3 regions of the Chryseomicrobium imtechense genome follow, and region 2 is predicted to be linked to each of the others. Evidence: predicted binding sites of a transcription regulator. Region 2 holds the regulator's gene; each other region holds the start of a gene.
The links. The regulator CtsR, encoded in region 2, represses protease genes until heat stress. The targets are predictions, from matches to a motif close to ATGGTCAATAAAGGTCAAACA.
Positions count from the first base shown of each region.

Region 1: a site for CtsR is predicted at 7,189-7,209, ahead of AB5N96_RS12735 (ATP-dependent Clp protease ATP-binding subunit). Genes of this name have one in related genera too.
Region 3: a site for CtsR is predicted at 2,859-2,879, ahead of clpP (ATP-dependent Clp endopeptidase proteolytic subunit ClpP). Genes of this name have one in related genera too.

Region 1 covers NZ_JBGOBM010000018.1:24,717-34,888, reverse strand. The annotation lists gene addA (helicase-exonuclease AddAB subunit AddA) at 1-1,024, shown strand, start outside; gene AB5N96_RS12770 (DUF418 domain-containing protein) at 1,039-2,196, shown strand; gene AB5N96_RS12765 (fumarylacetoacetate hydrolase family protein) at 2,253-3,149, shown strand; gene AB5N96_RS12760 (YisL family protein) at 3,164-3,538, shown strand; gene AB5N96_RS12755 (alpha-amylase family glycosyl hydrolase) at 3,662-4,969, shown strand; gene AB5N96_RS12750 (DegV family protein) at 5,004-5,855, opposite strand; gene AB5N96_RS12745 (Cof-type HAD-IIB family hydrolase) at 5,866-6,684, opposite strand; gene AB5N96_RS12740 (metal-sulfur cluster assembly factor) at 6,796-7,104, shown strand; gene AB5N96_RS12735 (ATP-dependent Clp protease ATP-binding subunit) at 7,225-9,354, shown strand; gene AB5N96_RS12730 (YjzD family protein) at 9,605-9,790, opposite strand; gene AB5N96_RS12725 (beta-ketoacyl-ACP synthase III) at 9,964-10,172, shown strand, end outside.
Region 2 covers NZ_JBGOBM010000003.1:56,539-66,710, forward strand. The annotation lists gene AB5N96_RS03445 (ATP-dependent Clp protease ATP-binding subunit) at 1-390, opposite strand, end outside; gene mcsB (protein-arginine kinase McsB) at 380-1,465, opposite strand; gene AB5N96_RS03455 (UvrB/UvrC motif-containing protein) at 1,468-1,989, opposite strand; gene AB5N96_RS03460 (CtsR family transcriptional regulator) at 1,989-2,462, opposite strand; gene AB5N96_RS03465 (NCS2 family permease) at 2,584-3,885, opposite strand; gene corA (magnesium/cobalt transporter CorA) at 4,092-5,057, shown strand; gene rluF (23S rRNA pseudouridine(2604) synthase RluF) at 5,069-5,776, shown strand; gene AB5N96_RS03480 (DUF6904 family protein) at 5,792-6,517, shown strand; gene AB5N96_RS03485 (Mur ligase family protein) at 6,553-8,091, opposite strand; gene AB5N96_RS03490 (DUF6509 family protein) at 8,096-8,386, opposite strand; gene AB5N96_RS03495 (DUF779 domain-containing protein) at 8,455-8,814, opposite strand; gene adh (aldehyde dehydrogenase) at 8,838-10,172, opposite strand, start outside.
Region 3 covers NZ_JBGOBM010000007.1:77,744-87,915, forward strand. The annotation lists gene AB5N96_RS08710 (sugar-binding transcriptional regulator) at 1-298, opposite strand, end outside; gene AB5N96_RS08715 (glutaredoxin family protein) at 452-697, opposite strand; gene AB5N96_RS08720 (TPM domain-containing protein) at 691-1,491, opposite strand; gene AB5N96_RS08725 (LemA family protein) at 1,488-2,066, opposite strand; gene clpP (ATP-dependent Clp endopeptidase proteolytic subunit ClpP) at 2,207-2,803, opposite strand; tRNA gene AB5N96_RS08735 (tRNA-Arg) at 2,944-3,015, shown strand; gene AB5N96_RS08740 (HPr family phosphocarrier protein) at 3,722-3,973, opposite strand; gene whiA (DNA-binding protein WhiA) at 3,993-4,934, opposite strand; gene mgfK (gluconeogenesis morphogenetic factor MgfK) at 4,968-5,939, opposite strand; gene rapZ (RNase adapter RapZ) at 5,960-6,832, opposite strand; gene AB5N96_RS08760 (NUDIX domain-containing protein) at 6,832-7,308, opposite strand; gene trxB (thioredoxin-disulfide reductase) at 7,511-8,455, opposite strand; gene AB5N96_RS08770 (tetratricopeptide repeat protein) at 8,537-10,057, opposite strand; gene hisIE (bifunctional phosphoribosyl-AMP cyclohydrolase/phosphoribosyl-ATP diphosphatase HisIE) at 10,172-10,172, opposite strand, start outside.

The sequences.
Region 1 (10,172 bases), on a different contig from region 2:
AGCAATGACACGTGCACGCGAGAAGCTTTTCATGGTATTGACTGTTCCAGATGTTGATGCAGCGGTTGAGAAGTGGGGCACTGCAAGTTACGTCCCTGCCACTGCACCTATCCCTCCATTCATGCGGAGTAATGCCAAGAGTTATTGGGACTGGTTAGGACCAGCTTGGATGCGACTTCCCGAGTTTCAACAGCTCCTCGGTCTCTTACCGAGTGCAATCAAGCCGTTGCCTGGAGTATTTCACTTCGAGCTCGAAATAATGGAAGAAAAAGAAGTTGCGGAATTTGAACAAGTGAAGCAATTTGATCAAATGAGTGTGCAAAATGCGTCTCTACCAAACTTCTATCTGGAACCTTATCCGTTTGAAGTAGCTACAAAAAAAGCGGCAAAACAGACAGTTAGTGAGTTAAAACGAGTGCAGCTCTATGAAGCAAGTAATGAAGACTTTTTTGCAAGTCCACCAAGTGCATTCCAAGAAGAAGAGTGGGAAGTTCCATCGTTTATGGAACGAGGATCTAGTATTTCTGCTACCTCTCGTGGAACGATTTATCATAGTGTTTTTCAACATATTCCGATTTCTCAGAGCGTAAACATTCCAAACTTCTTGAATGAACTTGTACAACGAGAAATCTTGACGGAAGAAGAAAAACAACTTGTACGAGTGAAAGATATTGATGCATTCTTGCAGAGTGAGTTGATGCAAGAGTTGCTGGCTGCCAAACAGTACTACCGAGAGCAACCGTTTACTTATGCCTACCAAGATGACGCGGGAAATCATCAAATCATCCAAGGGGTCATTGACCTGTTCTTCCAAGATAAAAATGACAACTGGCACTTGATTGATTTTAAAACGGATGCGCTAGTTGAACTGAGAAATCAACCAGACAATATCGCACAAGAACTTCGGAATCGTTACTCTGTGCAGATGACGATTTACGGCAATGCTTTAGAAGATATATTAGCAATCAAGCTAGCTTCTAAACGTATATACAGCGTCACATATAGAGAGATAGTCGACATTTAGGAGGAATGAGAATCGTGCAATTTCAACCGGTTACATCTAAAGAAAGATTTCGAGAAATCGATCAGTTACGGGGGTTTTCTTTATTGGGAATCCTCATCGTGAACATGTTATTCTTCCATTCACCCTATATCTATTTCGATCCATTTAACTGGTACACTGTGCCCCAAGATAAAGTGATGTATCAGTGGATTGATATATGGGTACAAGGCAGTTTTTATCCACTCTTTGCGATGTTGTTTGGGTTCGGTCTGGCTCTACAATTTGAGCGAATGCAAGACAAGTTTGTTTCATTCGGTTTAAAACGAATGGGCGTGCTCCTGTTATTTGGAATTCTTCATGTCCTCTTGTTATGGGCTGGGGATATATTAATTACGTATGCAGCAAGTGGTTTTGTTTTGTTATTTATGTTACGGCTGTCTGCAAAATGGTTGTTTGGATTAGCTCTATTGTTTTATATGATTCCGAACATCGCAATCACAGGTCTTTTGTTCTTAGTGACACGTCTTGATGCGAATGCACTAGCAATGTATAACTCGGTGCAAGGGATTGAGGCGTCCATTCTGGCTTATGGTTCAGGAAACTATGCAGAAGCTTTCTCGCAGCGCTTAGCGGACTGGATGTTTATGAATCAAGGTGGATTGTTCTTATTGTGGATGCTCTTTACGATTCTTCCGTTGATGATGCTTGGGTCTGCAGCAGCTAAAGGGAATCTGATAGGCTTTATTCGTGTCAATCCGGTGAGAAGTATCCTAATTGGGGTGAGTATTGCCACAGTAGGTACCGTTACGAAATGGGTGCCGTATTTTACAGAAGGCAATATCTTGACAGCAATGATTCAAGATTCATTTGGAGGACCCATACAAGCGATTGGATACGCATTTCTGTTTTTGGCACTGGCTGCTAAGTTCACATCATTTATAGCTTTCCGACCGTTTGAAACGGCGGGACGCATGTCTCTATCTATCTATATTTTAATGTCAATTCTTGCCACAACATTCTTCTATTCGTATGGGCTTGGTTTCTATGGACAGGTAGACGTAGTAGCAGGTACGTGGATTGCTCTTGGTATCTATGCACTCTGTGTGATTTTTGCAGAACTTTGGTTGTCACGTGCAAAACAAGGGCCGCTGGAGAAAATTTGGCGGACTTTGACGTACCCACGCAACAAATAGATGAAATTTTAGTCGAACTATAATAGACTGTAGTTAAAGGGAAAAGGAGCTGTCTTATGAAACTATTATCCTATCGCTATCAACAGCATGAGAAGTTTGGACCGAAAGTGAAAAAGCAAGAAGCCGTATGGGATGTTCAAAAGATCAATGAGCACTTTGGTAAATTTACAGATTTTCCTGCTACTCTTGCAGAGGGAACGGCAACGGGCATGGACTTCGTCGAGCAAATCAATAAGTTAGTAAAACTAGCTGAGATAAGTGACGAAGCAGGTACATTCAAGCATGAGTTTACGGATATTGAATGGTTGTCGCCGATTCCACGAACACCTAAAAACATTTTTGCTATCGGTAAAAACTATGCAGATCATGCAAAAGAAATGGGTGGAGAGGCGATTGATTTTGTAGTTTTCACAAAATCTCCAACAGCTATTGTCGGAGATGAGGCAACAATTTCTCTACACACTGACGTGACGAGTCAGTTAGATTATGAAGGGGAACTTGCCATTGTCATCGGAAAAGGTGGGAAGTCCATTCCAGAACGTATGGCCTTTGATGCAATCTTTGGTTATACAATCGGCAACGATATTACCGCACGTGACCTTCAAAAGAATCACCAACAATATTTCTTAGGGAAAAGTCTTGCAGGAAGCTGTCCACTGGGTCCTTACGTAGTGACAAAAGATGAACTTCCAAACCCACATGAACTGACAATTGTGACGAAAGTAAACGATGAAATTCGTCAAAATGGAAAAACATCGACTATGGTCTACTCGATTGAACAAATTGTTTCAAAATTGAGCGCGGTTGTGGAGCTCGAACCTGGAGATATTATTTTAACAGGAACTCCTGCAGGTGTTGGAAAAGGATTCGATCCACCAAAGTTTTTAGCGTCTGGTGATATGGTTAAAGTTTCCGTAGAAGGTATCGGTACGCTCGTCACACATATTGAATAATTAGGAGGAACGACATGGACTTTTTAGCATCAATTCATTTACACATCACGACTTGGGTGTTGGCAATTGCTCTTTTCTTCATCGCTTACCTCATGCCAGCAGCTGCAAAGAACACGAAAATCGTACATATGATTTTACGTGTAGATTATATTTTAGTAATTCTTACAGGACTTGCTCTTTTCATTGAGGGTATGGGCTTTGGAATGGGCATGCTGTACGGGTTTAAATTTTTAGCAGGCGTGTTGGTCATCGGTATGATGGAGATGGCGCTTGTGAAAAAGAAAAAGGGCCAGCCATCTACATTATTTGTTGTATTGATGCTTGTGTTCTTATTCGTAGCTCTATTCTTAGGATTCAAGCTTCCAATGGGATTCAATTTCTTAGCGTAATCCATTTCACCACTCGACTTCGGTCGGGTGGTTTTTTGTTGGTCACATAATCTTCAGATTGTAGCAGGTGAATTTCTCTTTTGCTCTGGTACAATAAAGAAAGATGAAGGAGGAAGTAGCCGAATGAAACGCATACCATTACTAGTAGTAGCCGTCTTACTGCTAAGCATACCTACACCTGCATTTGCTTCATTGCAACAGGAAAGTATCTATGACTTACTCGTTGACCGCTACTTTAACCAAACGTCTAACAACGACATAGACGTCAATACACAAGACCCGCAAGCGTTTGCGGGGGGAGATTTTCTCGGAATTCGTGATCGTCTCGCACACATTCAAGACATGGGATTTACCTACATATCTATAGGTCCCATCTTTGAAACCGAAAAGTATGATGGCTCTGAGATTAGTAGCTATTCTTCAATCGAGTCTCGATACGGAACAGAAGAAGAATTTGTAGATTTACTAGACGAATTACACGCAAAAGATATGAAGCTTATGATCGACTTACCCATTGGTGATGCAACGCCTGAAAACCTTCAAGAGATGCAAGCGTTTGTTGAAAGGTTCCCTATTGACGGGGTGAAACTGACAAACATCCCTGCAACCATCACACCGGAAGTTGAACAATTTGTCGCTGCAATCAATACAGATGAACGTGATGTCATCAGTTTAGAAGAAACTGATCTCGAACTCGATGCAAACTATTCATCTGATACGACTACTGCATTTCAACAAGCGTTCAAAACAGTCGACCAACCGATGAGTGGCCTGATCAATTTTACTGAATCAGACATACTAACATTGGATACTTTAGTAACGGAACGCTTTACTTACTTCAGTACTGAAGAAAACATGTTCCCCCCTACACGTATTATGGTAGCTATGGGAGCGCTTCTTACATTGCCAGGAGTACCTGTAATGACATATGGAACAGAAATTGCCATGAACGGTGATTCACAAGAATCTAGTCACCAAATCATGAACTTCCGTGTTGATGAAGATATCATGCTATTTATCGAGGACTTACAAACCATTCGCAACCAATCGGAAGCCCTTCAGCGTGGTGATTTCGAATTGTTGCAAGAAGAGGATGGATACTTAGTTTTTAAGCGCTCTACAGAGAATGAGGCTTTTATCGTAGTCATCAATAATACGAGTGGCACGAAAACATTTGCTGCTTCAGAAGAAATTGTGGGAGTCGATAAGGAGTTGCGTGGTCTATTTGGGCGTGACGTGGTGCGTCAAGCAGATAATGGAGAGTATCGCTTGACGATTGACCGTGAATTAGTTGAACTCTACCATGTGAAAGAAAATTCAGGGTTAAATACGGCTTATATTATTGCTATGGCAATTGCTTATGCTTTGTTCTTAGGTTTTATTTACCTTGTTTGGAGAAAAGGGAAGCAAAAACGTGCACAACAGAACTAAAAAACCGGAGAGCCACTTTGGCCCTCCGGTTTTTTTACGTCAATTTATTGTAGAAGAATACAGATAAAGCACCCGGTCCAACATGGGCACCGATAGCGGAGCCAATCATCTGAATCTCAAAATCTTTTACTCCGTATGTTTCTTCAAGCAGTGATTTTAATTCATTGGCAGCAGTTTCATCGTCACCGTGTGAGATATGCACGGTTTGCTTTGCTAACTCACTTCCGTTTTCACCGACTAACTCCCCGAGTCGTTTGATTACTTTTTTGCGACCGCGAATCTTCTCAATCGGAATCAACTTTCCATCTTCGACATGTAGGACAGGCTTGATGTTTAATAGCCCCCCTACAAATGCGCTCGTCTTAGAAACGCGTCCTCCACGTGCCATATAATCTAAATCTTCTACTGTAAAGAAGTGCTCGATTGTTGAAATTGTGTCAAGAAGTTGCTGTTCGATTTCTGAAACAGAAAGCCCTCTTTCACGAAGAGTGACAGCTTTTTTAACAAGCATTCCATAGCCAAGTGAAGCACATTTTGAATCGACAACAGCAAATTGGAAGTCAGGATAACTCTCTTGCACTTGATCACGCATCATTACCGCAGTATTATACGTTCCAGATAGTTCAGATGAGAATGCAACATAGACTCCTTGTTCTCCACGCTTTGCTAACGATTCAAACTCTTGTAAAAACGTTTCAGGGGACACTTGAGAGGTTTTAGGTTGGTGGCCCTCACGAATTTTGTCATACACTTCTTTTGCTTGGATTCCTAGGATATCTTCATAATCGTTTCCTTCGATATGTACACGGAGTGGGAACAAGTCCACGTCCGCTTGTTGGAAGTAGGCTAAAGGAAGATCAGTAGCACTATCCGCGTAAATTTTCATTGTATTCCTCCTATACATGTAGTTTTAAACTCAAACGCTCTTCTAAATAAATCCCTATACCATCTTCATTGTTTGTGCCGATGATTTCATTTGCAATTGATTTTAAAGGATTGATGGCATTGCCCATTGCAACACCAGTTCCAGCGTACTCAATCATTTCCAAATCATTGTCTTCATCTCCAAAAGCAATAATACGGCTCTTTGGAATATTTAAGTGTTCAGCCACAGGTTGAATGCCTACAGCCTTATTCAACCCACTTTTGACGATTTCAATAACATGCCAAGGTGCGCCCCAGCGTCTGTGGTCGATCACTTCTGCATGAACGTCACGAAGGTGTTTTCGAATCGATTCAACATGTTGCTCATCTGCATGAATCAGCATACTTGTTGGATCTTGCGTCAGGTATTTACGTAGGTCACCCGTCGTAAACTTCGGGTCTCCCCATGCAAATGCATTCATGATTTTTTCATCATGTTGATGCAAATACACATCATCTAATACTTCTGCTAGCAAGTTTTTCACTTCGTAATCCTCAACCGCATCAACGACCTCTTTGACAACTTTTAAATTGATTGGTTCGTGTCGTGTTTGCCAGCTAGAAGATAGTGGGTGATGGACATACGCTCCGTTGAAGTTTACAACCGGTGTAGTCAAACCAAGCTCTTTATAATACATACCTGTTGCACGGAATGGGCGCCCCGTCGCAATCATAATTTCGTGCCCAGCTTCTTTTGCTTTTCTAAGTGTTTCTTTTGTGCGTGGTGAAATCACTTTCTCATCTGTTAATAGTGTTCCATCCAGATCTAGTATGATCAAATGTTTTTCCATACTTTCACCTCTCCCTACACACTAGTGTACTCTTCTCACGAAACAGCGTCAAAGGTGGCAATTGTAAAGTTCATTTGATACACTACAAGTAACGGAAAGGTGGGAATTAAAATGGATCAAGATATGAAAGATAGTATGATGAGTGCTCTTGAAGAAGTCATCGATCCGGAGCTTGGAATTGATATCGTCAACCTTGGTTTAGTATACGATGTTGACTTGTCTGAAGAAGGATTGGCTGTAGTAACGATGACGTTGACGTCAATTGGCTGTCCGATGGGGCCGATGATTGTTGATCAGGTTAAAACTGCTCTTGGTCAGTTACCTGAGGTAAAAGAAACAGATGTAAATATTACGTTCAATCCACCCTGGTCACGTGATCACATGTCACGCTACGCTAAAATTGCATTAGGCATTCGCTAAATTACTCAAAACTCGACAGTTGTCGAGTTTTTTTGTTTACAGCATTTTACTTTACAAGGTGTCGAATCAGTTTGTATAATCAAATTAGTCAAAGAAGGTCAAAGTCAGGAGGAACTTACGATGCAAATGAATCAAATGCCGTCAGATGACAAAACACCTTTAGAGCAGTTTGGAAGAAACTTGGTCAGCTACGCCAAGGAAGGAAAAATGGATCCAGTGATTGGCCGCGATCAAGAAATTCGGAACGTGATTCGAATTCTTTCTCGGAAAACAAAAAACAATCCAGTTCTCATAGGGGAACCAGGAGTAGGGAAAACAGCGATTGTAGAAGGACTTGCCCAACGAATTGTTAAAAAAGATGTACCTGAAGGATTGAAGGACAAAGAAATCTATGAACTCGACATGTCTGCATTAATTGCTGGTGCAAAGTACCGAGGTGAATTTGAAGAACGCTTAAAGTCTGTCTTAAAACAAGTTAAAGATAGCGAAGGCTCTATTTTACTTTTTATCGACGAACTCCATACGATAGTCGGGGCTGGCAAGACAGACGGTGCGATGGATGCAGGGAACATGTTAAAGCCCATGCTTGCTAGAGGGGAGCTTCACTGTATAGGAGCAACAACGCTAGATGAGTACAGACTTTACATTGAAAAAGATCCTGCATTAGAGCGTAGATTCCAGCAAGTTCTAGTGAAAGAGCCAACTGTGGAAGATGCCATCTCTATTCTTCGTGGGTTAAAAGAACGTTTTGAACTGCATCATGGTGTGCGCATTCATGATCGTGCGATTGTAGCAGCTGCAGAGTTATCGAATCGTTATATTACGGATCGCTTCATGCCAGATAAAGCGATTGATTTAATTGACGAAGCCTGTGCAATGATTCGAACAGAAATTGATTCAATGCCACAAGAACTCGATGAAGTGACGCGTAAAATCATGCAACTTCAAATTGAAGAACAAGCATTGATGAAAGAAAAAGATGTCGCTAGCCAAAAGAGACTACAGAATTTACGCCAAGAATTAAATGCACTTGAATCCTCTTCATCGGAAATGAGAAATCAGTGGGAAAGCGAAAAGGCAGAATTAAAAGCAGTTCAAGGCAAAAGAGAGGCATTGGACCGCTTGCGTAGGGAGCTTGAGGAGGCAGAATCGGCATACGATCTAACAAAGGCCGCGGAACTGCGTCATGGGAAAATTCCAGAAGCTGAAAAAGAAGTAGCGGCACTTGAACAAGCTACTCCAGTTGAAGGACGCATACTACGTGAAGAAGTAACCGAAGAAGAAATTGCTTCAATTGTAGCAAGATGGACAGGAATCCCCGTCACAAAACTTGTCGAAGGAGAACGCGAGAAGTTATTACGGTTAGAAGAAATCTTAGCTGAACGCGTTGTAGGGCAGGAACAAGCCATTCAGTACGTTTCAGAATCTGTTCTCCGTGCGCGTGCAGGAATTAAAGATGCGCACAAACCAATTGGATCTTTCTTGTTCTTAGGGCCAACTGGCGTTGGAAAGACAGAGTTAGCCAAAACGCTCGCTGCACAATTATTTGATTCGGAACAACATTTCATTCGAATTGACATGTCAGAGTATATGGAGAAGCATAGCGTATCAAGATTAGTGGGAGCGCCTCCTGGCTATATCGGATACGAAGAAGGGGGGCAGTTAACAGAAGCTGTTCGAAGAAATCCTTATTCCGTCGTGTTACTTGACGAAATAGAAAAAGCTCATCCTGATGTAGCGAATATTCTACTCCAGATTTTAGACGATGGCCGTATCACCGATAGCCAAGGACGTCTCGTCGATTTTTCGAACACAATTGTTATCTTGACGTCGAACATTGGTTCCTCTTATTTAATTGAAACAAAAACCGATGTGGATCAACATCATCACGATTTGGTCATGCAAGCACTTCGCCAACACTTTAAACCGGAACTGTTAAATCGGATGGATGATATTGTGATGTTCCATGCTCTTGGCAATGAGCACTTTGAGAAAATTGCAGCTAAATATATGAAAGAACTCGCTGTAAAACTCCATCAACAAGAAATTGAGCTGGAAGTCGATGATTCTGTTTATAAGTGGATTGTTGAACAAGGGGTAGATGCTGCGTACGGGGCAAGACCACTGAAACGATTTATACAGCGCAATATAGAGACTCAAGTAGCCAAACAGCTCATCCGTGCAGAAGTAGTACCAGGCCAAACAATCAAACTGTCAATTGAAGATGGTCAGCTTCAACTTTCTGTTTAAAATTGTGAATGAAGAACTGATTTTCAGATTTAGTGTAAGTCTACAATTCAACTAAAGAGTGTAGGGGTGACTCCAGCGGGATTAAAAGCGGAAGCTGAGACCTTGGCTCAGCCCGCGCCCGCGGAACGCTCCCCCTGCACGCTCATTGAACGATCATTCTAAGCTCTAATATAAGAGATAAAAAAACAGTATCTTCTCCTGATTAAAACCAAGAGAAAATACTGTTTTTATTTTCTAACCACATCACCAATTAATGATGAGCATTTTTAGGCATCTTCGGAAGCAAAGCATCAATTAAAATGATAGCTACTGCCATGACAACACCCATAATAAGACCATTCGACAAAACGAAGTCTACATTAATTACAGCGCTTACTACATAATTTAACATTGTCACTAAAATTAGTGACCAAAAGAGAACTGTTACGTATTGCATAGTCGTCACCTCAGTCAATTTTCTTCTTGAATCATACCACAAATTATTTCCCGAATGTATGAAAAACCTAAAAAACATCCTAAACATCAGCAGAGTGTTGATAAATGTTCACGATTTCGATATGATTATGACCAGGTGCTAATAATAGATAGTAAAGAAAAGAGGATGACAAAATGGGTGTAGGCATATGGGGAATTGGATCCTACGTTCCAGAAAACCGAGTCACAAATGATGACTTGGCCGAACGAATGGAAACGTCAGACGAATGGATCAAATCACGGACAGGAATAGAGGCACGACATCTGGCAGATGAGTCACAAGATACTTCGGATATTGCATATGAAGCAGCACGGAAAGCATTACAGAACGCCCAAGTCGAAGC
Region 2 (10,172 bases):
GATACCAGCGTTACTTAGAACGCGAGCCGCTACACCCTCCCCTTCACGAATCAGTGCAAGTAGCAAGTGTTCTGTCCCAATATAAGAATGACCAAGTTTACGTGATTCGTCGACTGAGAGTTCAATGACTTTTTTAGCACGTGGTGTATAGTGCACAATCGGACCAACATCTTTTTCGCCCGTTCCGACTAATTCTTCAATGCCTTCTTCAATCGCCTTTGGATCGACGTTACTAGCCTCTAACGCTTTCGCCGCAATGCCGTTCCCTTCACGAATCAGACCTAACAAAATATGTTCAGTGCCAATTGCTTCATGCTTTAAACGAATCGCTTCTTCTTGAGCGAGTTGAAGTACTTTTTGTGAGCGCTGTGTAAAACGATTAAACATCATATGAGTTCTCTCCTTTTTCTTCTATAGTCAACCGTTCCCTAATCATTTTTGCCCGAAACACATCGCGGTCTTTCGGGGACAATGTAGAACCGGCATAGTGCTGTAAAAATCCAGGCTGCATAAATACCATACATTCATTCAAAATCGTTTTGTTGACGTTTCGAATGATAGCTAAGTCGATTGCTAACCGGACGTCGGATAGACATTGTGCTGCTTCTTCTGTCGTCAACATCCGGGCGTAGCGCAGTGTGCCTAGTGAGCGAAACAACTTATCCTCTAGTGTTATGCGTGAATGGGAAAGCAGTGCTTCGCGCGCTTCCCGTTCTTTTTCAATCAATTGGGTCGTCAAGCCTTTCAGTTCTTGTAAAATCTCGACTTCCGCTTTACCTAGTGTTACTTGGTTGGATACTTGGTAGACATTCCCGAGAGCTTCACTGCCTTCTCCATAAATGCCTCGCACAACCATGCCAAGACGGTTGATGATAGGTGCGATACGAGCCATTTGTTTCGTAGCGGTCAAGGCCGGCAAGTGCATCATGACGGACGCACGGAGACCTGTTCCTGTATTGGTCGGGCATGTCGTTAAATAACCATACTTCTCATCAAACGCATAGCGAACGTTGCGGTCAAGTGTCCGGTCGATTTCCCGCGCTTGTTTGTACGCCTCTTCTAATTGAAGACCAGGGAGTATGCACTGTATGCGCAAATGATCTTCTTCGTTGATCATGATGCTAAGAGATTCATCTTCAGAAATGACAGCTGCCGCTTCATGCTCAGATTCAATTAAGCTTGGGCTGATTAAATGTTTTTCAATCAAGACTTGTTTATCGAGTGCATCTAATTGCTTCATCTGATAAGACGTAAACTCGTGCGATAAGTTTTCCTGGTCAAGCAAAATGCCTGAGACAGTCTGTTCGATTTTATGCGCCTCGTCCTCAGTAAATGCCAGAGGAAACTTAAAACCTTCTATATTTCGAGCCAATCGGATTCGCGTGCTCATGACAATATCCGCATATTCTCCTGAGCTTTCCATCCAACTGGTCACTTGATTTTTTAAAAAGCGATTCATATCCACTGTCAATCGCCTCCTTTTGAGAGTTTCGCCTCAAGCTCTCTTGCTTGGTCACGGAGAGTGGCGGCTGTTTCAAACTCTTCTTCAGCGATTGCTTGTTGCATACGAGACCGAATGTCTTCAATGCGACGCTTCAAATCGCGCGTCTCTTCATATGCTTCTGGAACTTGGCCGATGTGTTCAGCATTGCCGTTGTGTAGTCGCTTCATGACAGGGGGTAAGGCATTGCCAAATGTCTCATAACATTCTGCACAGCCAAATTTCCCGCGATGCACAAAGCGTTCATAGGTCCAGCCACAATTCGGACAGCTCCACTGACTTTTTTCACGACTAGCTTGTGTTTTTGTTTGTTCAGGTGTAAACAAGTTCGTGAGCAGTTGATGAACCGTTAATGGATCTTGCTGGTTTTGAAAAGGGTGTAACTGACTTGCACAGACATCACAGAGATGTCGCGTGAATGGTTCTCCGTTCTGCGTAACCGTCATTTTGACATGTGCAGGACGTTGTTTACAGTTTTCACAAATCATCAGCGACCCTCCTTTTCGTGAAGTAACGTAAGAAGCATCGCTTGAGCGACCCGCCCTCTCAATTGATCACGTAGTGGCAACGGAACTGACAAGGTAGACCGTGCACACGCCGCAACAATTAGTTTTGCTTCTCGTTTTGAAATCATGTCTAAGTCAAGCAGGCGGTAGACCATGTCTTCCACCATGGATTCAGATGCCCCGTTTTCAAGAGCATCTAACATATCCCGAATGACATCTGTCTGTTCGGTCGCCTCTAAGCGGAAGATACGTATATACCCACCTCCACCTCGCTTACTTTCAACTATATAGCCACGATCTACAGTGAACCGTGTATTAATTACATAATTAATTTGCGAGGGGACGCATTGAAATTTCTCCGCGACTTCATTGCGTTTTATTTCAATCTGCCCTTGATTAGTAGATTCGATAATACTTTTCAAATACCCTTCAATAATATCTGAGATATTTTTCATGGTGTCACCTCCTACTGACTTTGACTATCTTTGACTTTATTATACGAATTCACTTTGTAGCGTGCAATTGTTTTGACTCCAAATAAAAAAGCATGCCGAGAAATCGGCATGCTTCTCTATATTAATGGGGAAGATAAATCAGCTGGAACAAGAACAAGACAGCGAAGATATAAAGGAGTGGATGTACTTCTTTATAGCGGCCTTGTACTATTTTTAGAATCGGATAGATGATAAACCCAAGTTCGATTCCTGTTGCAATACTCGACGTGAGCGGCATTGCCAAAATTACAATGAATGCAGGAAATGCTTCATCAAACGCATCCCACTCAATATGCTTCACAGCCCCAATCATCAATGACCCAATGATAATCAAAGCAGGTGCTGTGATCGCCGCCACTCCAGAAAGAGCCGCAACAAATGGACCGAGAAACGCAGCGATGATAAAGAGAATTCCTACAGTCAATGTAGTCAGACCTGTACGTCCACCAACAGCCACTCCTGAAGAAGACTCAATGTAGGCAGTCGTTGGGCTCGTTCCGAACATAGAACCTACCGTCGTCGCAACAGAATCGGCAAGGAGTGCTTGACGAGCTCGTGGAAGACGTTCCCCCTTCATGAGCCCGGCTTGTTTGGCAACGCCGACCATTGTTCCGGTTGTATCAAACAAGGTCACTAATACAAAGGACACGACAATCCCAAGCATGCCGAATTGAATGACGTCTAAAAAAGCTGTGACGGGATTCCAAACAAGAATGCCTTCTGGTAAGGAAGGGATTTCAAAGAATCCATCGAACTTCAATTGACCGGTGAAGAAGGCAACGACCCCTGTCGCCACCATCCCGTAAAAGATGGCGCCGTACACATTGCGCACCATCAAAATTAGTGTCACAAGTAGACCAAACAACGTGAGTAGAACAGCTGGGCTTGTTAAATCCCCGAGTTTCACTAAGTTCGTTTCATGCGCTTCAACGATTGTAGACATGCGCAGTCCAATAAATGATATGAACAATCCGATTCCCGCCGTGATACCGTGCTTCAAGTTGGATGGAATGCTGATAATCAACTTTTCACGTAAAGACGTTAATGACAAAATAACAAAGATAATACCGGCGATGAACACTGCAGAGAAAGCCGTTAAATAATCGATTTGTCCATTCGAGGAAATAACGACTGTATAGGTGAAGAAAGCATTTAATCCCATTCCTGGAGCGATGGCAATCGGATAATTCGCAAATAGCGCCATCCATAACGTACCAACGACGGCGGCTATGATAGTGGCTAAGAAAACTTGATCAAACGGAACGCCTGCTTCCGCCAAAATAACGGGGTTGACGATGACTATATAAACCATTGTAAGAAAAGTGGTAATTCCAGCTACAACTTCTGTTTTAACAGTTGTGCCATGTTGCTGTAAACGAAACATATGAACTCTCCTAAATACGAACATTTTTGAGATACTTAACAATATTATTCGCTTTTATATTGAATTGCAACCCTTTTTCAAAAGAAACACGAAAAAACCATCTCCTAATTAGAAGATGGTTCGTGTTTTGCTATCATTTCATTGACGAGAAATACTTTTGACTTCCGCTAGAAGCGGGTATGATAGAACAAGCAGGAGGTGGTTTTATGATTCGCACAGTAGGAGTCACAACGGATCACGAACTGATTCAAAACTTTTCTTTGAATCAATTACAAGATAATTTGTTCGAGTGGTATTGGGTCGATATTAGCAACCCTTCCATTGACGAGCAAAATCTATTACGAGACTTTTTTCAATTTCACCCGCTCGCAATAGAGGACTGCCTGCATGATTTGCAGCGACCTAAACTCGATAATTATGACCGTCATACCTTTTTTGTGCTACATACATATAACGAAAAGACGATGGAAGCAGAAGAGTTAGACGTCTTTGTTGGAGGAAATTTTGTCGTAACGTTCCATTATGAAGAAATGCATGAACTTGACGAGGCACTTGACCGTCTTATTCATAGTACGAAGTCTTGGAAAAGAGGCGCTATGCACGCTCTGTATCAAATCATCGATAAAGTAGTGGATCATTACTTCCCCATCATCTACAAAATTGAGGATTATTTAAATATTGTCGAGGATGACATGTCCAGGCATCATGACCAATTTTCTATGAACCGAGTCTTCGAAATTCGTAGTGATTTATTGCACCTGAGACGAACAATCAATCCAATGCGAGATTTACTTTATAGAATGCTTGCATCTTCACGCTTGAATTTTTCGCAGGAAGAGCGCACCTATTTCGAAGATATTTACGATCACCTTATCAAACTATCTGAAATGATCGATTCCAATCGAGATTTGACAGCGGATATACGGGATAGTCATATGTCGATGAACGCTAGCCGAATGAACCGAATCATGATGACACTTACAATTGTATCCACCGTCTTCATCCCGCTCACATTCGTCGCAGGGGTTTACGGGATGAACTTTACAAATATGCCGGAACTTAATTGGTCGTTAGGCTATTACGGGGTATTGTTATTCATGTTTATGATTGCAGGTGGAATGCTCACCTGGTTTACTTATAAAGGCTGGTTTAAATTATTCAAAAATCAATAAGGAGGTACGCCATGCGTATCAATAAATATTTAGCTGAAGCAGGAATTGTTTCTCGCAGAGGGGCCGATCAGTGGATTTTAGATGGCCGTGTAATGATCAATGGCAAGCCTGCAGAACTAGGAAGTCGAATAGAGGCTGGCGATGAAGTAAAGGTCGACGGGAAAGTGATTTCTCAAGAACAAGAGCTCGTCTATCTAGCTTTAAACAAGCCTGTAGGAATTACGAGTACGACAGAGCGCCATATCGAAGGAAACATCATTGATTTCGTCAATCATGAAAAGCGTATTTTTCACGTAGGACGGCTCGATAAAGATTCGGATGGCTTAATTCTTTTGACGAATGACGGCGACATCGTCAATGAAATTCTTCGCTCTGAAAATGAGCATGATAAAGAGTACATCGTGACAGTGAATGAACGTCTGACGGAGACATTTTTAGAAAAAATGGCAACGGGCGTGAAGATTTTAGATACCGTCACAAAGCCAGCAAAAGTGAAAAAACTTGGGCCGTATACATTTTCCATCATTCTGACCCAAGGGCTCAACCGACAAATCCGCCGCATGTGTTCCGCGCTCGGGTTCACTATTAAACGATTACAACGCGTGCGTATCATGAACATCGAACTTGGAAGCTTACCCATCGGTAAATGGCGTAATTTAACGGAAGACGAAAAGCAGGAACTCTTCAAACTGCTCAACTATCAACCGAAACGTTCATAAAGGGAGAGATGCAGGATGTTAACGATTCAATCTACACCTTATGCAACAGGCGCAACCATCAGCGGAGACATTTGGGATTTCGACGCTTTCCTTACGGCGGCTTTCGATCTAATTGGAGACACTAATAAATTCTACGATTATCAAAGTACACATGATCGCCTTACCGCGGCATTAATCAAATTAGCTGCGGCACGTAAAGGGAAAGAAGAAGTAATAGTTGTCTCCAATGGAGCAACTCGTGATCAACTAAAAGAAAAAGGAATGATCACTCCAGAGCGCAACGTATACTTTGGCTATAAAATGTTATGGCCAGAACTTCTATTCACAGCATTTGGGTTAAATGATTTTGTCTTGTTGCGCAGCAAGAACATCAAGCACCCACATCTTCATCTCTACACGATGGAAGTCCGCTTATTTCAAGCAAAAGTCATCGAAGCCTTAGAAATCGCGATGCCAGACGAGGATTTTTCGGATGTGAAGCAAGCGCTTTTGTCACCCGAACGTTCAACAGAAGATTATGCAACCCAGTACGTCGATATGTTGGCTTTGTCTTATTTAAATGTACCGAAAGAAGAACGCAAAGTCTTGCTGCCGAAAATCGCACGCAGCATCATCGTTGGTGGGAATGATTATGAAGTCTTTAAACAAAAAGTTGTTGCAGAAGCAAATAAAACAAAGAGCGCTGTGCACAACATCAAATTAACAGCGGATTATCCAGATTATGACGATATTGAGTGGTAAAAAAAGACCTGAAGCCATCGCTTCAGGTCTTTTCGTTATACCCCCGCCACACGTGTAGCGAGCGGTTTGAATAACTTTTCTTTATCTAATTCTGGATGCATTGAAGAAAGTTCTTCTAAAGCATACTTTGCACCATAGTCCATCCCTTGGCACCCTGCTAGCAAAACAACATCGTTGTCTTCTGCTTGGTGCAGCCCTTGTCGAACTGCTTCTGGGAGCTCATCGAACAAATGAACTTTGATTCCCGCAGCTTCCATGACATCAAGGAATACAGCTTTCTCCTCCTCTGCCACAACATCTTTTGCCGTGACATCGGATTTACTGCTGGTTGCAATGACTTCTGTCAGCCCAAGCTTAGGTGCCCAGCGAACAATTGCCTCCGCATTTTCACGATTCACTGTAACACCTCGATCTCCGCGAATCGCATACACAAGCTTCAAGTTTTTGTAGTCCATCTTTTCAAGCGTACTAAGGGTAATATCGATATTTCCGCTGTTTGCAAAGTGGTCATCAAAGATTTTGAAGCTCTCTTCAAAAATCATCTCGAAACGACGTTCAACCCCTGCAAAGTTTTTCATCGCACGTTGAATCGTCTCAATTGGGGCATCACATAATAATCCAATCGCAATTGACACTAGCGAGTTATAAACAGAATGATAGCCTGGTGTTCCTAACGATACTCTAAAATCACCTTGTGGAATTGTACCTTGCGGTGTTTCAAGCGTGTCTGCAATCGACACTGTGAACTCTGCACGTCCTGTTGATAAATCAAGGTCTACACAACGAATATCCGCTTCTTCACTTTCCACACCGATTGTCACTACAAAAGCATCTGTCTGATCTTGCAAAGCTGCAGAATAGGAATCATCTAAATTCAAGATCGCTACTTTATCAACGCCTGCACGTGTGACAAGCTTTGATTTATGCATCACATAGTTCTCAAATGAAGAATGCAGGTCGATATGTTCACGGCTGATGTTATTGAATGTCACAATATCAAAATCAACACTGCCAACTCGGTCTAGTTCGAGTGCTGAAGAAGATACTTCCATTACGACGTGTTGGATGTCTGATTCCACCATTTCAGAAAAATAGCGTTGTAGATCCAGAGATTCTGGTGTGGTTAATTCTGAAGGCTCCGCCTTGTCACCAATCTTGACAACAACTGTCCCAATGAGACCAGTTTGAAGCCCATGCTCTTCTAAAATAGCATTGGCCATGAATGACGTGGACGTCTTTCCGTTTGTAGCTGTGATTCCGATTGTTTTCATATGCTGTGTCGGGTGAGAGTAGTATGCATCGGCAAGCGCCGCCAAACTGCTGCGCGCATCCTTCACGCGGTATTGAGGGACATCTACCCCATCAATAAATTCTTCCACAACTAGCGCTACAGCACCCGCCTCAACTGCTGATTTGGCAAATGTATGACCATCTGCCTTTACTCCGCGCATACATACAAATACATCTCCAGGCTTCACATTACGGGAGTTGTAAGCAAGCCCTGTAATTTCGATATCTTGTTCATTTCGTTTTTGCTCAATTCCGATTACAGGCAAAATATGTGAAAACTTCATTTCGTCACCCCTCTTTGTAGTGCTCTTGGCAAAACGCCAGGAGTGTCTCTAACTCTTCTTGCTCCAGCTCAAAATCTAGCACTTTCGCGGTTGTCCGGTCAATAAAATGTGCTTGAGCAATTCGCTGTCCTTTTGAATCGTCTGCAAAGATGACACGTACATCAATGGAGTCGGTCTCTTCAAATAGTTCATCCTCCTCGTCATATACGAGGCCAATTAAAAATTCATAGCGGTCTCCTTCTACAATTCCAGTTGGGTCATGTAGTTTTTCCACTTCAAATGATTCGATTTGCATGGTCATCCTCCTTGTCCATGCCTCCATTATACAAAAAAAACTCCTCCCATAAAGGAGGAGCCATTCGATTAGGTATTTTGGAGCTCTTTATTCTCTTCTGCCGTGAATGCCCGGGACCTTGTGAGGAATCGTTTACCTTCCACACCTTCTAGTGAAAACATCCCACCTCGTCCATCCACCACATCAATAATCAATTGCGTATGTTTCCAGTACTCAAATTGATTTTTATGGATATAGAACTTGGCACCTCCGATTTCACCGAGATAAATGTCCTGGTCTCCAATCAATAAGTCCCCTTCTGGGTAGCACATTGGAGAAGATCCATCACAACACCCTCCAGACTGATGAAACATTACAGGGCCGTGCTTGTCAGTGAGCAGCGCAATCAAATCAAGGGCGGCTTCTGTCGCTACAACGCGTTCTGTCATCGTCTTCACCTCCTACTAGGAGATCAGAAGAATCCTAGTTTGTTTTCATCATACGATACAAGTAGGTTCTTTGTCTGTTGATAGTGACTGAGCATCATCAAGTGATTCTCGCGTCCGATACCAGACATCTTGTATCCTCCAAATGCTGCGTGTGCAGGATACGCATGGTAACAGTTCGTCCATACACGACCTGCTTGGATGCCACGGCCGAAACGGTATGCTGTGTTCATATCACGTGTCCACACACCAGAACCTAGGCCATATAATGTATCATTTGCAATCTCAAGAGCTTCTTCTTTTGTTTTGAAAGTCGTAACCGATACAACCGGTCCGAAAATTTCTTCTTGGAAGATTCGCATCTTATTATGTCCTTTGAAAACAGTCGGCTTGATGTAGTAGCCTTCTGCAAAGTCGCCACCTAAATCGTTGCGCTCTCCACCCGCTAAACATTCTGCGCCTTCTTGCTTCCCGATATCTAGGTACGACAAGATTTTTTCCATTTGCTCTGTTGATGCTTGTGCACCCATCATTGTGTTCGGATCAAGTGGATTTCCTGTAGCAATCGCTTCTACACGCTTCAGAACTTTTTCCATAAATTTATCGTAGATTGATTCTTGGATAAGCGCTCGGGATGGACAAGTACACACTTCTCCTTGATTCAGTGCGAAGAGAACAAATCCTTCAACTGCTTTATCCAGGAAAGCATCGTCTTTGTCCATGATGTCCTCGAAGAAGATATTTGGCGATTTCCCACCAAGCTCAAGTGTTACAGGAATCAAGTTTTGAGAAGCATACTGCATGATCAAGCGACCTGTAGTCGTCTCACCTGTGAAAGCGATTTTTGCAATACGCGGGCTTGAAGCAAGTGGTTTCCCAGCTTCTAATCCAAATCCATTCACGATATTGATAACCCCTGGAGGTAATATGTCTTCGATTAATTCCATTAATACAAGAATTGAAGCCGGAGTTTGTTCAGCTGGCTTCAGTACTACACAGTTTCCAGCAGCTAGTGCCGGCGCAAGTTTCCATACTGCCATTAAGATCGGGAAGTTCCAAGGAATGATCTGCCCTACAACTCCAAGTGGCTCGTGGAAGTGATACGCTACCGTATTGTTATCGATTTGACTTAAGTTTCCTTCTTGTGCTCGAATCGCACCTGCAAAATAACGGAAGTGATCGATAGCAAGTGGTAAATCTGCATTTAGAGTCTCACGAACAGCTTTCCCGTTATCCCATGTCTCAGCAACGGCAAGTAGTTCTAAGTTTTCCTCAATGCGGTCTGCAATTTTATTTAAAATCACTGCGCGTTCTGCAACAGAAGTAGTTCCCCAACTATCCTTTGCAGCATGTGCAGCATC
Region 3 (10,172 bases), on a different contig from region 2:
GGGTGGTCTCTTTTTCATGTCTTCCCGACCATTCATCCACAAGGGATTTTAGTTCAACTAGAAGTTGTTGACCTGGTGGAGTGACCTCCGCCCCTTCTCGCGATACAAGGATTAACCCTTGCGCTCGAAGTAGATCAAATTCTTTTCGAACTTCACGTTCCGAAAGTTGAAGAGCTTCAGCAAGCGTACGCCTGCCAATCCCTTTTGATAAAGCGATTGTATAGAGAATTTGATAGCGCTGTTGAAGCATGTCTTTCCATTCGGGCATCAGCTCAAGCTGGGCCTTAAGAATATCCAAATCGACACCTCCTGCTCTATCTTTATGGGAACATTTTTGTCCCGATGTTCACTTTTCGTTCCCACCTGGGCAAAAAAATAATTCCTGCTCATTCATAGTACTAGATTACCCGAAAATTATCAATCCCAAACACTTTTACTATCAAAAAAAGCATCAGACGGAATCGTCCAATGCTTCGTAAAGTGTTGCGTAATCTAAGTTTCCGTACTGGATGACTTCCCCATTGTATTCCACTACAGGAATCATAATCATGTATTTTTCATGGGCTTCATCATTTTGTTCGATATCAATTTCTTCTATTCGTATCGGAAGATCTTCTGCCACCATGTCTAGCATAGCCCGACCTTCGACACATAACGGACATTGATTCCGTGTGTAGAAAGTAATTTTTTTTACCAACTTCGACCTGCACCTCCTCCTCCAGAGCTGCCTCCGCCGAAGCCACCAAAACCTCCACTGAAACCACCGCCGGAAGATTTACCGCTTCCCATGCCAGGACCAAAGATGAACGGGCCTCCTCGGCCACCGCGACCTCGAGGACCTCCTCTTCCGCCACCAATGCCATTGTTACTAAAGATCGTCACAATGATATAAAAGATCACAACAATCATAATAATAGTGAACGGAGAGATGCCTCCTTCGTTTGATGAAGGACGCGGAGGGGCAACAGATTCTCCCGTGTAATTGTATTCAGCTGCCACTTCTTCATATAAAAGTTCATAGGTGGATTGGACAGCACCTTCGATATCACCAGCCTCTAGAAAAGGTAGTGTGTATTCATCTAAAATACGTCCAATCTTCCCGTCAGGAAGACGTCCTTCAAGCCCTTGACCGACACCGATGTAAACTGCGCGGTCCCCAACTTTCGTAGGATTCATTTCAAGTAAGAAGACGAGCCCGTTGTTTTCTTCCGGACTTCCAATTCCCCATTCGCGAATCAATTCGACCGCATAGCTATTTTCATCCTGTCCTTCTAATGATTCTACTGTGACGACAACCACTTGTGCTCCCGTACCTTGATCGAGATCAAGTCCAAGTCGTTCAATATGGCGCTCCAAGTCTTCTGGAATCACATCATAGAAATCATGTACATAGGACTTCCCTGGAATGGGATCTGGAACATCTGCTAGCACAGCCATTGAAGGAAGTAGAACTAGAAATGCTAGTACAGTTACGAGTAGTTTCTTCCTCACTCACCATCACTTCCAAAGTCGACTTCTGGTGCTTCTTCCGCACCATCTTCGGCTTCAAAATATTCACGCTCATCAAATCCGAAGACTCCTGCCAGTAATGCACCAGGCATACGATTTACTTTGCGATTGTGTTGAGATACAGATTCATTATAATCTTGACGTGCTACAGAAAGACGATTCTCCGTTCCTGCCAGTTCATCCATCAGTTGACGGAAGTTTGCATCTGATTTTAAATCTGGGTAGTTTTCAACAATCACGAGTAATCGTGAAAGCGCACCTGCTAATTCGCTATCTGCTTCTGCTTGTTCATTTGGAGAGTCTGCTCCTGCAAGACGTGCACGAGCATCCGCAATTTCTGTAAGGATTTCGCGCTCTTGATCAGCGAAACCTTTGACCGTTTCTACTAAGTTCGGAATTAAGTCTACACGTCTTTGAAGTTGTGTCTCCACTTGTGCATAGGACTGGTTGACGTTTTCATTCGAGTCAACAAACCCGTTGTAACTTGGAATTAAGAGTGCTGCTAGGACTACAAAAAATCCAATAATAATGATGACGGGAATCAGCATTTTTTTCATAAGAATCCACCTTTCGTTATCTGTTTGTAGTTTCCCCTGTTTTCATGAGAAATCAAACCTTCTCTTTTTATACGAACAACTCGCGAGTTCGTTTCAGTAAATAGAAAAAACACCGCGCAAGTGGCGGTGTTTGATGACAATTAGTCTTTTTTGCTGTCGCTGCGGTCAATGATGTGATCCACAAGACCGTATTCTTTTGCACGTTCAGCAGTCATGAAGTTATCGCGATCTGTGTCTTTTGCGATGACATCGATCGGTTGACCCGTACGATCTGCAAGAATCTGGTTCAATTTTTCACGTAAGAACAAGATGCGTTTTGCAGCAATCTCGATTTCCGTCGCTTGCCCTTGTGCGCCACCAAGTGGTTGGTGAATCATTACTTCTGCATTTGGAAGAGCGTAGCGTTTTCCTTTTGTACCAGCTGCAAGTAGGAATGCTCCCATAGAAGCTGCCATACCGATACAGATTGTCTGTACGTCTGGTTTGATGAACTGCATTGTGTCGTAAATTGCCATACCAGCCGTAATACTTCCGCCTGGGCTATTGATATAAATTGAGATATCTTTTTCTGGATCTTCTGCTTCTAGGAATAATAGTTGCGCGACGATTGAGTTCGCAACGTTGTCGTCGATTCCGCTACCTAGCATGATGATGCGGTCTTTTAAAAGACGAGAGTAAATATCGTAGGCGCGTTCCCCACGGTTTGTTTGTTCAATAACTGTTGGAATTAAGTTCATCAGTCATACCTCCGATTTTTTATGAATAACTAGCTGTATGTTTATGATACACATGAAGGTCAAGAAAGGTCAAATCTGATGCACTGCTTTTTTTGCAGTTGTCTTTTGCAGTACAGAAAGCTATAATAATAAAGTCGCTTGCCCCCGTAGTTTAATGGATATGACGTAAGATTCCGGTTCTTGAGATGGGAGTTCGATTCTCTCCGGGGGCGTATATGGACACCTGATAGCTTAGGCTTTCGGGTGTTTTTTTATGTTTTAGATGTGGAGCCGACTGTTCAGAAATTGTGCGAGAAGACAGCGTGGACTGTGAAGCGCTCTTTGCTTCATAGGCCGCGATGGCTTCTCATTCTCGGTGCCTGTCACCATTTACCAGTGGTTTCCATTTAGTGCCTGTCACCCCCCTGTCACCCCCCTATCACCCCCCTATTTGGTGCCTGTCACCCTGCCCTGAGCGACCGTTCATCGGATGAGTTGGGGATTTGTTCTACCGAAATCTTAATTTCTTCTACCGAAATGAACATTTATTGTACCGAAATCAGATTTGTTCAACCGAAGTCATATTATGGAAACCATTTCAAAACCCAAACCTAATATCTTAAGTTCCTTACTAGTAAGATCTTATGACTCTTACAATCGACAAGAGTATTCTCGGTGCCTGTCATCATTTACCAGTAGTTTCCATTTGGTGCCTGTCACTCTCCCCTCACCCTGCCCTGGTAGCTAGAAATCCCGGAGGCCAGGTCGTCATTTCCCGGGCTATCTGAGTTTTTCCGAGACCCGGCAACGAAGATGAAAGTGCTCTTCTTTCATCTTACGTGGGGAGGCTCGGTGAAACTCACCCAGGAAATGGCGATCTGGGTGGAGGGATTTCCTTTCATAGAAAAAAGCATCCGCAGTTCATCGGATGCTTGCAGTTTACTCTTCAGTTATAAATTTCGATAATGTATCAATCGCAGCTTCTTTATCAGAACCCTCTGCATATAGCACGACTTCTTCCCCGCGCCCCACAGCTAGACTCATGATACCCATGATGCTTTTTGCATTGACTTTCTTGCCGTCTTTTTCAAGGAAGATCTCACTTGCAAAGCGGTTTGCCTCTTGAACAAAAAGAGCTGCTTGGCGAGCTTGTAAGCCATTTGATAATCCTACATCCATCGTCTTTTCCATCGCAACCAATTCCTCTCTATTATATCGATTCGCCACGACGCAAAGCGTCAGCGATGTCATCTAATTTGCGCAATCGATGATTCACACCTGATTTACTTACATTCCCGGTAGACACCATTTCCCCGAGTTCTTTTAACGTGACATCTTGATACTCGACACGGAGTCGTGCGATCTCACGCAACTTATCTGGAAGTTGGTCTAAACCGATAGCGTTTTCAATAAATCGGATATTTTCAACTTGGCGAAGCGCTGCGCCAATTGTTTTATTTAAGTTGGCGGTCTCACAATTGACCAAGCGATTGACACTATTGCGCATATCGCGAATAATTCGGACATCCTCAAATTTGAGCAGAGCTTGATGTGCTCCTACCAAACTCAAAAAATCTGCAATTTTCTCTGCTTCTTTTAAGTATGCCACAAATCCTTTTTTACGTTCAATTGTTTTTGCGTTCAACTCATAGCCATTCATCAATTGCACAAGTGCATCACTGTGTTCTTTGTACAATGTGTAGATTTCTAAATGGTACGACGAAGTCTCTGGATTGTTGACAGAACCACCCGCTAGAAAAGCGCCGCGAAGATAGGAACGCTTACAACACTCGTTTTTAATCAAGTCTGCATGAATTTCGTTTGAAAACTCATAGCCATCATTCATAATGTGCAGATCTCCGAGTATCTCACGCGTGCCCTCTCGGATACGTGTGATGTAGACATTGTTCTTTTTGAGCTTCATCTTCTTACGGACAAGAAGTTCTACTTTTAAGTTGTAGACTTTTTTGATCAACGTATAAATGCGACGAGCAATCGCTGCATTTTCAGTTTGAATATCCAAACTCAAATTTTTATTGCTAAATCCGAGTGTCCCGTTCATGCGAATAATCGCAGATAGTTCGGACCGTGCACAACAGGCATCAACTTCAGATTGGGTCATTTCTTTCTTTGTTTCGGATGCAAATGACAAAATCATTTCCCCCTTTCTTCGGAAATTGTCATCTCACTTTCTATAGTTAAGCGCTTCATAAACTAGCCAAAGCGCTACTTTTTCAGCATTATGGCGAACACTGCCGTCACGGACGATTGCGATGTCTCGTTTGATAACGTTTACACCGAGCGACCGTATCTTTTCAACATCTACGACAACAGGTGCCGCATGTTCTTCTGAATACGAAGTTATAACACGGTCAGGTACATCGATATCTGAAGCAAGCACAACATCAATCAGTCCGGGTCCTGTGTGATTTATAATTGCTTGCAGGTGATGAGAAGCTTTGTACTTTTCTGTCTCACCTGCTTGCGTCATCAAATTACACATATAGACGCGTAAGGCTTTCGAATTTCGAATTTCTTGTTGAATTTCAGTTACTAGCAAATTCGGTAAAATACTTGTATATAAGGAACCCGGTCCAATGACAATCAGGTCCGCTTTACGAATCGCTTGAACGGCTTCGGGAAGGGGCTCTACATCTTCTGGTGTGATCATCACACTTCGAATGGGCTTATCTACAAGCGGTATTTTGGATTCACCTGTCACAATGGAACCATCTTCATAGACGGCATGGAGTGTCACGACTTGATTGGCAGCTGGTAAAACTTTGCCGTTAATATTTAAGACGCGACTCATCTCACTCACTGCATTCCCAAAGTCTCCTGTAATATCGGTTAAAGCGGCAAGCATCAAATTACCAAGTGCATGGCCTTCTAAATCTTTGGAGTGATTGAACCGGTACTGGAACATCGCCTCTACGAGCGGCTCAACATCCGAAAGAGCAGCAATGACATTACGCACATCTCCTGGAGGTGGAATGTCATAATCTTCACGAAGTCTGCCCGAGCTTCCGCCGTCATCTGCAACTGTAACGATTGCTGTGATGTCGACAGGCAATTTTTTTAATCCACGTAGTAAGGTGGATAGACCTGTTCCGCCGCCGAGGACGACGACTTTGATGCGTTCAGTTGGCTTCGGCAACGAATGGCCCTCCTTCTCAATTATTTTACGTCTCGATGTTTGATTACTGTTGGTGCTTCTTTTTTCAAATAGTCTCCGAAGTATTCGGCTAACGTGACAGAACGGTGCTGGCCACCTGTACAACCAAAAGCAATGACTAGCTGACTTTTTCCTTCACGCTTGTAATGCGGAATCATAAATTCAAATAGATCCGTCAACTTCTCAACGAGCTTTTTTGTTTCCGACCACTTCATGACGTAGCTGGATACTTCGTGATCACGCCCTGACATCGGACGGAGCTCTTCAATATAAAATGGATTCGGTAAGAAACGCACATCGAACACTAAGTCCGCATCAATCGGCATTCCGTGTTTGAATCCGAAAGACATCACGTTGATGATGAACGGTGAGTGGGCTTCATTTGAAAATGTCCGCTCAATCTCAGCGCGCAATTCTTTTGGTTTCAAATTTGATGTATCAATGATGTGTTGAGCTCGACCCTTTAATTCTTCAAGCATCAACCGTTCTTTATTAATCCCTTCAAGAGGAAGACCCAATTTTGCAAGAGGATGTGATCGTCTTGATTCTTTGTAACGGCTTACCAGAGTTTGGTTATCCGCCTCTAAAAATAAAATACGCGGGCTGATATTGCGGCTTTCCTGCAAATGGTTGAGTGTTTGCGAAATTGGACCAAACACTTCACCGCCACGAACATCCATTACAAGTGCGATTTTAGTCAATTGTTTATCTGAATCCACAAGCAAATCTACAAATGTTGATAAAAGGTCTGGTGGTAAATTATCGATACAGTAATACCCCATATCTTCGAAGCTTTGAATCGCGACAGATTTCCCTGCCCCTGACATACCTGTGATGATGACGATATCTGTTGATGGTTGTGGTGTTTCTTCCATCATGACGGATGCACCTCCTGAGATGTTTGTAATCGATGATCCAGCAATTCAAAATCTTCTGTATAGGTGAATGTCCCGTATTGGATTCCTGGTTGCGTAGCAGCAAACACAAGATTCATCCGGTCACCTTCAGCCATTGGTAGCGTTTGAAGCGCTTCAACGGGATGCCATTCTAAAACACCTTCATGGTTTTCTTTATACGGAACTCCGTCCAAATCAAATGCGACAAGAGTCGATAAAAGCCATTCCGAGATGACGGTCTCTCCATCTTTGATCAACATGGTGTATAGACCTTTAATATGAGGATTTACTGGCGTTGTACCGGTTTCTTCGGTAAATTCGCGAATGCCTGCTTCAAAAACAGACTCTCCATGATCCGTTTTTCCGCCCGGAGCGACATACCAGTTTCGTCGAGGTTTTTTTAATAGAAGTACTTTGCCATCTTTGATGACAAGTAGATTTACAATACGCTGCATCGGCTCTCTCCATCTTTTTCTATACTATCTTATTAGTATACTATAATTTCGAATCTCTACATAAAAAAAGAGGCTGCCCCCTCGACTTATAAAGCGAGGAAACAGCCTATCAAAGAAAACCTATATAAAAAGGGGGTCAATTTATAGTTCTTAGTATACACGACTATTGTTGCATTCTGATTACAGCAGTATTAAGAAATGATTAAGATAATTGATCTTCTAATTTCTCAATATAGTGTTGAGCAGATTGTGCAGCAATCGAACCGTCACCAGTAGCTGTAACGATTTGACGTAGCATCTTTTCACGAACATCTCCAGCAGCAAAGATTCCTGGAATTTTCGTTTGCATTTTTTCGTCCGTTACGATGTAGCCCTGGGTATTCAAGATACCTAAGTTTTCAAATGGTTTTGTAAGTGGCAGCATTCCGATGTAGATGAAAATACCATCTGCTTTGAACTCGGTTTCTTCTGCACTTTCTGTAGACACGAGTGTCACAGAGCCTACTTTTCCATTTTCCTCATTGATTTCTTTGACTGTTGTGTTCCAGATGAAGTTTACTTTGTCATTTGCAAATGCGCGGTCTTGAAGAATTTTTTGTGCGCGTAATTGATCACGACGGTGAACAATTGTCACTTTGTCAGCAAAGCGTGTTAAGAATACGCCTTCTTCTACGGCAGAATCTCCGCCGCCGACTACCACTAGTTCTTTCCCTTTGAAGAAAGCCCCGTCACATACTGCACAATAGCTGACTCCACGGCCACCTAGTTCGTTTTCTCCTGGAATGCCCATTTTTTTGTATTCAGCACCGGAAGAAATGATAACTGCCTTTGCACGGTATTCTTTCCCACCGGCTTTCACAAGTTTCGTATCTCCTTCATCAATGATGCTTTCGACATCCCCATACGCGTATTGCGCACCAAATTTCTTAGCGTGATCAAACATTTTTGTCGAAAGTTCAGGGCCGAGGATCGTCTCAAAACCTGGGTAGTTTTCTACTTCTTCAGTGTTAGCCATTTGCCCACCTGGAATACCGCGCTCTAACATTAGCGTCGATAGGTTGGCACGTGATGTATATACAGCGGCTGTCATCCCAGCAGGACCGGCACCGATAATAATAACGTCATAATTGTTCGTGATTTCTGACATGATTGTTCCTCCTACATGTAAGTAATTCTATCCTTATCTCAATCTACTTGATTTGACAGTAGCATTCAACATTTCTGCCCATTAAGCGTCGTAAAAAGGAAAGAATGCCATTAGCTCGTTCACATATTTCGTAAGCGTCGGCACAGACACCTCATAATGCTCGGCAAATTGCTTTTTCGTTGCGTCTTTCGAGCGAGAAGACGCATACATATAAGCTGTAGCTGCCGCCAGTGCTTTTGTATTTTTAAACGTATAGCCCTGTTGCAACCCGCGTTCCATCATAACAAACCACATTTCATACATGTAGGCATGTTGGTAGGTCAATGGACTGTGGTGCTGATAAAACAAATCTGCGACTTTCATCGCTTGGACAAAGGATTTTTCAGCAGGAACTTTCATCGAGAATTCATGATTCAGCGAATAGCCAACGATTAATTTTTCGAATGCCGAGAGCTTCGTTACATCAATCAGTTTTGGATGCGCCACAATCGTATGCAGATGCACAGATTTCCCCATTAAATAAAGGGCAACAGCTCGAGAGGGAGCAGAGTCACTTTGTAATTTTCCGATTAAAAAGTCATACTCATTTTCTACCCCAGAAGGGTCTTCTTCTTCCTGCACCTTCCATGGCTCAAAACCTTCTTTTGTTGGATCAAGTCGAATCAATTCTAACCACGCTTGATGCGCGCGGTCTTTGCGCCCTGAAAAATACGCAGAATGAGCGAGCCAAAAGTAAAAGCTCGGGTCTTCACCAAACCCAATCTTCTGGAGCTGGCGTAAAATGCGATAGCCTTCTTCATGTTTCCCAAGAAGCGCAAATGTCGCCCCTAGTTTGAACCGCTGGTCGATTGCAATCGGCTTAATCTTTTCGAGAACAGCAAGTACTTCTTTTAATTCTTTATACGATTGTTTGTAGTGGGCAAGAACGGCCAAGTTACAAAGTGCGTGCAAGTTTCCTTGATCGACTCGCAATACTTCGTGGAGTAGTGCTGTTGCTTGTTCTTCTTCACCGATATAGAAATACGCAAGCGCTAAGTTATTAAATGCCGGCCAGAACGTATCATTTTCTGCGACAATTGTTTCAAGTAGCACAACGGCTTCTTCAAACCGACCACGCTCCATCATCTTACGCGCTTTTTCTTGCAGGAAGACCACGTCGGAAGAAGGGCCATCTTCTGATAGATCCATCCCACCTTCGACTTCCGTGAAATCCAAAATCTCAAGTGCTTCTTCTAAGTAGACTCCGTCGTCTTCCATTTGAATATAGTTGGTTGCGTAGCGGTTCGCTTCTGCAAACATGCCAAGATGCGCATGGATTTCAGCTAAAAAGAACACGATATCGGAATCGTTCGGGTCTAAGGTATGCGCTGTATAGAGATAGTCCTGTGCTTCATCGAAACTTTCAGCCTCCATGAGTAAGATGCCATACTGCATCAAAATCATCGGGTCTTCTGGACTTAACTCTACTGCGCGTTTCAAATATTTTTGAGCCTTTGCAAATTGTTCCTTCTTCAATTCACCAAGGGCTTTTTGATAGTAATATTCACCTGTCGGGATAAAACTGACAACATTTTCTGGTTGTGATTTACGTGATTTTTTCAAGAGTGTCCTCCAAGGTTTTCATCATGAAAGAACAGGAACGCGGCAATCACGTTCCTGTTACGTTTATTCTTCAGTATAGCATAATGTGGAAAGTTTTTCGCACTCTTGATTTCAC